Regions from separate parts of the Streptosporangium sp. NPDC053982 genome, predicted to be linked through region 2. Evidence: riboswitches for the same ligand, from Rfam matches in the RefSeq annotation. Region 2 holds a riboswitch; the other holds the start of a gene.
The links. A riboswitch is a leader RNA that binds a small molecule or an ion and turns the genes downstream of it on or off. The one in region 2 is predicted to bind thiamine pyrophosphate.
Positions count from the first base shown of each region.

Region 1: linked by a shared signal. The riboswitch ahead of ACZ6W9_RS28470 (TenA family protein) and the one ahead of ACZ6W9_RS02815 (purine-cytosine permease family protein) in region 2 are both predicted to bind thiamine pyrophosphate.

Region 1 covers NZ_JBVJKQ010000016.1:149,611-153,006, reverse strand. The annotation lists gene ACZ6W9_RS28475 (glycosyltransferase family 39 protein) at 1-654, opposite strand, end outside; gene ACZ6W9_RS28470 (TenA family protein) at 753-1,433, opposite strand; TPP riboswitch at 1,524-1,619, opposite strand; gene ACZ6W9_RS28465 (nitroreductase/quinone reductase family protein) at 1,635-2,540, opposite strand; gene ACZ6W9_RS28460 (NUDIX domain-containing protein) at 3,125-3,396, shown strand, end outside.
Region 2 covers NZ_JBVJKQ010000002.1:7,565-10,960, reverse strand. The annotation lists gene ACZ6W9_RS02830 (GOLPH3/VPS74 family protein) at 1-142, shown strand, start outside; gene ACZ6W9_RS02825 (rhodanese-like domain-containing protein) at 231-563, shown strand; gene ACZ6W9_RS02820 (VOC family protein) at 685-1,071, opposite strand; TPP riboswitch at 1,518-1,630, shown strand; gene ACZ6W9_RS02815 (purine-cytosine permease family protein) at 1,619-3,010, shown strand; gene ACZ6W9_RS02810 (methylated-DNA--[protein]-cysteine S-methyltransferase) at 3,119-3,396, opposite strand, start outside.

The sequences.
Region 1 (3,396 bases), on a different contig from region 2:
CAGCCAGTTGACCTGCCCCACCTGCCCGGCCGAGATCGCCGCGACGGCGAGCGTGACCGGCGAGCCCAGCGCCAGCCACCGCAGGCAGCGCCGGGAGACGACCAGGTGGGCCGGGAGGGACAGCACCGCGAAGAGATGCGTGCAGGGCAGCAGCGCGACGGACAGGACATAGCGGCCCCAGCGCCCGGTCTCCAGCGCCCGGTGCAGGCACCAGAAGGAGAAGACCGCGGCGGCGACGGCCAGCGTGTACGGCCTGGCCTCCTGCCCGAAGCGGGAGATCGCCGGCAGCGCGAGCAGGACGGCTCCCGCGACCACTCCGGCGCGGACGCCTCCGAGCCGGCGGCCCAGATCGGCGAGCAGCCCGGTGGCGGCGGCCACCGCCAGCGCGGAGGGCAGCCGCAGCCACCAGTCGGCCGTGCCCGCCCGGGACCAGACGTACATCAGCAGGTAGTACGGCAGGAACACCGCGTCCCGTTCGCGGAGCGTCTCCCACAGCGTGTCCCAGGAGGTCACGGTCTGCGCGGTCGCCAGCTCGTCGGCCCACATCGAGGGGGCCCAGGAACCCGCGACCGTCAGCGCCAGCGCCACCGCCGCGAGGAGCAGCGGCAGCCACACCGGGGAGGCGGCCCGCCCGGCGCGGCCCCGGCGACCCACGCGATCCGCACTGTGCCCGCCGTCCGGACGGACCCGGTCTCCGGGGCGGGCGGGGTGACCCGTTCGGGGCTCGCCGTCCGGGCGAGGCTCCCGGCCGGCTATCCGAGCCACTGCCGGGTGGGCCAGGTCTCAAGCCGCCACGCGCTGTCCCAGAACATCCACTCGTACTCCGTCGCGCGGCGGAACGCCTCGTCCATGGCCTGGCGCGTCTCGGGGCCGGCGGCCCCGGCGAGCCGGTCGGTGATCGCCCTGATCTGCTCGACCGAGGCGGCGAAGGACTCGTCGGAGTAGGTGTCGATCCACGCCCGGTACGGGTGGCCGGCCACGCCCGCCGTACGGGCGAGGAGCGCGGTGCCGACGTCCTGGTACACCCAGAAGCACGGCAGCACCGCGGCGGCGAGCACGGGCAGGGGCTCCGCGAGGGCGGTCGCCTGGAGGAACGACGCGTAGGCCAGGCACGTCGGCGAGGTGGGGACCGCCGCCTCCTCCTCGGCGCTCACCCCGAACTCCTCCAGGTAGGAGGCGTGCAGGCCGCGCTCGACGGCCAGCGCCGTGTGCGCGCTCCGCGCGAAGAACATCGCGTCGCCGGGGTCGGCGGACCGCACCGAGGCCGCCGCCAGCGCCTTGGAGAACGCCGCCAGGTAACGGGCGTCCTGGACCATGTAGAACGCGAAACGCTCCCGGTCGAGGGTGCCGTCGCCGAGGGCGGCGTTGAACGGGTGGTCGTGGATCGCCTTGAGCAGCGTGGCGGTACGCGCCCAGATCTCCTCGCAGAACATCGTGTCCCCTCACTCACCGGGTCTCGGGGAGGGCGGGAGCCCGCGGGAGACCCGCGGGCGCCGCGCGCCGCGGCCGGCCGCGCCCGGGGACACGACCGGCGGTGACGTCCCTCCGCTAGTACTAGCTAGGTCAGGTTCAACGGGTGTGATCTCAGCCCGGCGCACCGGGCACCCCGCGTCGCGGTAAACCGTAACAGAGCCTCAGGAGGCGGGCGGGACGGGAGGGAACGGCATCTCGGCCAGGACGGGGAGCAACGACTCCTCCTCATGGTCGAGGTGCGCGCTCAGCTCCTCCGACAGCCGGTCCAGCTCGGCACGGAAACGGTCCGGGTCGTCGGCGGCGATGCCGTCCAGCAGGACGACCAGCTCGGCCTGGATGCGGGCGACCGTACGGTGCTCCTCGCGGAGCCGGTCGACGACGTCGCGCAGACGGGGGTGCCGGGCGGCGAGCATGGGGAGCATGTGCGCGTCCTCGTGGCCGTGGTGGGCCTCCAGGGACTGGCAGAACGCCAGGCAGTGCTGCCGCAGTTGCAGCCCCAGCCCCGGCGCGGGCGGCTCGCCCGGCCCCCGGTGGGCCGCCCGCGCGGCGAAGTGGGCGTCGGCCTCGGCGCGCACGTGCCGCAGCTGCGAGCGCAGCCAGGCGTGGATCCGCAGGAGCACGGCGGCGAGGTCGGTGACGTCGTGCGGGTCCTCGTCGGGCCCGGAGCGCCGCAGCATGACGACCGGCAGGGACCGCTCGACGCGGGCCTGGTAGTCGGCGTAGCCGGGGGCCGCGCGCACGGCGTGCTCGAACAACCGGTCCCGCTCCTCGCCCTCGGCGGGGACGGCGATCGCCCACTGCGTCTCGGTGCCGATCTCCACCCGCACCATGGGGTGGGCGAGCAGGTTGTGGTACCAGGCGGGGTGGCGGGGCGCGCCGCCGGCGGACGCGACGACCAGCAGCAGGTCGTCGTGGCGGACGTAGGCCAAGGGGACGGTGTGCTCGGCGCCGGACCGCGCGCCGGTGGTGGTCAGCAGGAGGAGGTCGCCACCCTCGAAGGGGCCGCCGACCTTCCCGCCGTTGGCCCGGAACTCCTCGATGATCGACTGGTTGAAGGACATGGGCATGCGGCGTGGGGGCCTTTCTCTCATGAGAACGCGAAGGTCGGGAACGCTGGGGTACTGCTGGGGTGCTGAGGACGCGCGGGTACGCGTGAGGAGACATGCGGAACCGCCCCGGACGACGTACGGGACCACCCCGGACGACATGCGGGACCTCGGCGGTCGCGGCGACGGCGTGCGGTGGAGGCCGGGGACGGCCGGAGTCACAGAGGCCGGAGGCGACCGGCGCACGGCAGGTGGCGCGCGGGGACGTCCGGTACGGCGCGGCGACGCCCGGTACGGCGCGCGGCGACGGTTACGTCAGATGCGGGACGCGGAGTGTGACCTCATGGCGGGATCCCTTCTGGAAGGTGCTCACCCGGCAGCCGACCGGCCCATCGCTCTTGGCCGGCGCCACGTGGCACGCCGACCATTACAACCATTCGGCGGTCGCCTGTCAACGGGACGATCACCTGAGCGGACTCCGGGTTCCCCGTGTCCGGGCGGCGGTCGTACGGCATCGGGCTCCCGGTCCGGCGACCGTGTCCGGGCGCGGCCGCACGGCATCGGGCTCCCGGTCCGGCGGCGGGACGGCCCGGTAGCCTCACCGCGTGACGACGACCAGGAACTCGCACTGCTCCTTCTGCGGCGCGGCCTACGCCCCCGGCCAGCCGTGGCCGCGGACCTGCCCGGCCTGCGGGAACACGAGCTACCTCAACCCGCTGCCGGTGGCGGTGATGCTGCTGCCGGTGGACGACGGACTCCTCGTGGTCCGCCGCGGCGTCGAGCCGCGCCTCGGGAGCCTCGCGCTGCCCGGCGGTTTCATCGACCTGGGCGAGTCGTGGCAGCAGGCGGCCGTCCGGGAGCTGCGGGAGGAGACGGG
Region 2 (3,396 bases):
CCGCAAGGCGTTCCCCGACGTGGACCGGCGGCGCTTCAAGGAGATCGCCCGGGACCACTGGGTGGGCGACGCCGTCTCGAAGACCATCGACTCCGTCAACATCGCCGTCATGACGGCGACGACGACCACCACCGTGACCTAGCCCGCGTCCGTAGGGCCCGCGTCCGTACGGCCCGCGTCCGGGGCCGGTTGGGCCGCTTCCGGCCCAACCCGGGGACGGACTTGGGACAATGGGCGTCATGACTGTTCCTGAGGTCGAAGCACAGGCCGTCCCCGACGGAGCGTTCCTGCTCGATGTGCGCGAGAACGACGAGTGGTGGGCGGGGCACGCGCCCACGGCCGTCCACATCCCGCTCGGGGAGCTCCAGGCCCGGGCCGGTGAGGTGCCGTCGGACGCGCCCGTCTACGTGATCTGCCGATCCGGCGGCCGGTCGGCGCACGCCGCCGCCTGGCTCAACCACGTCGGCCGGGACGCGATCAACGTCGGCGGCGGCATGCAGGCGTGGGGAGGAGCGGGCCTGCCGATGGTGAGCGAGAGCGGCCGGGACCCGTTCGTGGCCTGACCCGCCGGTCCGGGGCCGGTCCGGTCGCGTCGATCACGGGATCACGCGGCCGGGCCGGCCCCGCCGCGGTTCACCGTCCGGCCGATCCGTCACGGCTCACCCCGCCCGGCCCGAGCACGGCTCACCGTCCGGCATCCTGGGGATACCAGCGCAGCTCGACGGTGTTGCCGTCCGGGTCCCGCACGTACACCGACTGCGCGGTGCCACGCGCGCCGAACCGGGGGACCGGCCCCTCCAGCACGGTGAGGACGCCGGAATCGATCACCTCCTGCCAGTCCACGGGATCCACGACGAGGCAGATGTGGTCCACGTTGGACTCACCGCGCGGACGTTCGACCAGATCGATGATGGTGGACTCGTCGACCCGTACCGACGGGAAGGGCGCCTCACCCGCTCGCCACTCCGCGACCCGCTCCTCCTCAAGGCCGAGGGTCCCCGAGTAGAACTCCAGTGCCCGCTCGGCGTCCCGCACGTTGAGCACCAGATGGTCGAAGGCTTTCACCCGCATCGATGATCTCCTCTGCTGACTGTTCCGTCTGAATCGTAGGGCGGCTCAGCCGCGTGCGGTCGGCGGCGGCGGGTGAGGTCCTGCCACGGGTGCCGAAGGTGAGGCGGTGATCGCCGAGAGGCCCAGCCACGACCTGGTGGCCGAGCAGGGGTGGTCAACGTGTGTGGCCGTCATCTTCTCTCCGGTCGTCGGATGTCGCGGGCCGAGGGGACAGGGCCTGCGGCGCGCTTCGGGACCTCCGTCACGTGGTCAAGGGTGGGCGAACACCGATCAATGAGTCCAACGCATACTTTTCATCACGATCAATCTGAATCGACGATCGCTGGGCAGGTCCGCGGCAACCGAGGCCGTCGTCGCGATGCGCTCCGTGTTCTCCCGGTCCGGGCCTCCATCCGGCCCGCCGTGACTGTGCGCCCTCTCATGCGGCAATATGAGGGCGCTAGTCGCACAGCCAACGCGGGAGCTCGGGGCGCCGGGCTGAGAGGGCAGCACAGCCGCTGCCGACCGCATGAACCTGTCCGGGTAATGCCGGCGTAGGGAGCGTTTCGTGACATCCGATGTCATCGGTTCCAAGCATGCCGAGGCCCCCCTCACCCTCGACCAGGCCCCGCCCAAGACGCTCGGCGCGCTCGACCAGGGCGCGTTCTGGGCCAACCTGGGCGTCAGCCTGCTCGGCTTCTCCTTCGCCCTCTTCCTGATCGACCCCCTGCTCGACGGCGACGCGCTCACCCTGCCCGCGGCGCTGCTCGCCTCGCTCGTCGGCAGCCTGGTCGGCACCGCGATGGTCGGCCTCGCCGCGGTGCCGGGCGCGCAGACGGGCCGGCCCGCGATGGTGCTGCTGCGCGGCCTGTTCGGGGCGAGGCTCTCCTACGTCCCCACCGTCCTCAACATCGTCCAGATGATCGGCTGGGGCGCGTTCGAGCTCTGGGTCGTCGCGATGGGCGCCCAGGCGATCTTCGGGCCGTCCGTGCCGTACGCGGTCTGGGCGGTCGCCGCCGGGGCGCTGACGACGGCGCTGACCCTCTATCCGCTGGGCGCCATCCGGCTGCTGCGGAGGTTCGTCACCGCCGGCGTGGTCGTGTCGGTCGTCTGGTTCGCGGTGGTCTTCCTCCGCGACACCCCCGTCCAGACCGGCGGGTCCTGGCACAACTTCGCCCCCGCGGTGGACTTCGTGGTCGCCCTGTCGGCGTCGTGGGTGCCGGTCGCGGCGGACTACGCCCGGCACTCGCGGTCCAGCCGCGCGGCCTTCACCGGCGTGGTCGGCGGCTACACGATCGCCCAGGTGGCGTGCCTGGCAGTCGGCGTCTACGCGGTGGCGCTCGCCGGCCACGCCGCGGTGGGCGAGAACCCGACCACGGTGTTCGCCCCGTTCGTGGCGGCGCCGCTCGGGGCGCTGTTCTTCGGGATCCTGGTGCTGCGCGAGTCCGACCAGTCGTTCGCGAACGTCTACTCCACGGCGATGTCGCTGCAGAACCTGCTGCCCAGGGTGGACCGGAGGGTCTTCTCCGTGGCCATCGGCGTGCTGACCACCGCCATCGCCCTCGTCATCGACGTCAACTCCTACCAGGCGTTCCTCGGCATCATCGGCGCGGTGTTCGTCCCGATGTTCGGCGTGCTGGCGGTCGACTACTTCCTGCTCGGCCGCGGCCGGAACTGGGACACCTCCGAGACAGCCCCCTCCCGCCTGCTCATGGTGGTCCCGTGGGTGCTCGGCTTCGCCACCTGGTGGCTGCTCGCCGCGCCCTCGACGGTGTCGTGGTGGGCGGCCGTCTGGGACGCCGCCAGGAAGGCCCTCGGCTTCACCACCCAGCCGTGGATGAGCGCGTCCGTCGGGTCCTTCCTCGTCGCGGGCCTGGTGACCCTGGCCGTCGGCAGGCTCGCCCGGCGGCCGGGCCCGGCCTCTCCCTCTCCCGCCCCGGCCCCGGACCGCACCCGGTGACCGGCCCCGTACGCGATGACCGGCCGTACGCGGTGACCGGCCCCGTACGCGATGACCGGTCGCCCTTCTGAGCGGGTGCGGGGCCCTCGCCCCGCGCCCGCGGGCCGCCTACGGGCCGAGGGGCGGGCGCCCCGCGCCCCGCTCGACGCGCAGCAGCCGTTCCTTGGCGACCGGTCCGCCGGCGTAGCCGCCGAGGACGGTCTCGCTCTCGACCACCCGGTGACAGGGAACGATCACGCACACCGGGTTGCCGCCCAGCGCGTTGCCGACCGCGCGCAGCGCCCGGGGCCTGCCGATCCGCTCGGCGATCTCCCGGTACGTGGTCACCGTGCCGTACGGGACCGTGAGCATCTTCTGCAGCACCGTCCGGGCGAACGGCGTGGCGA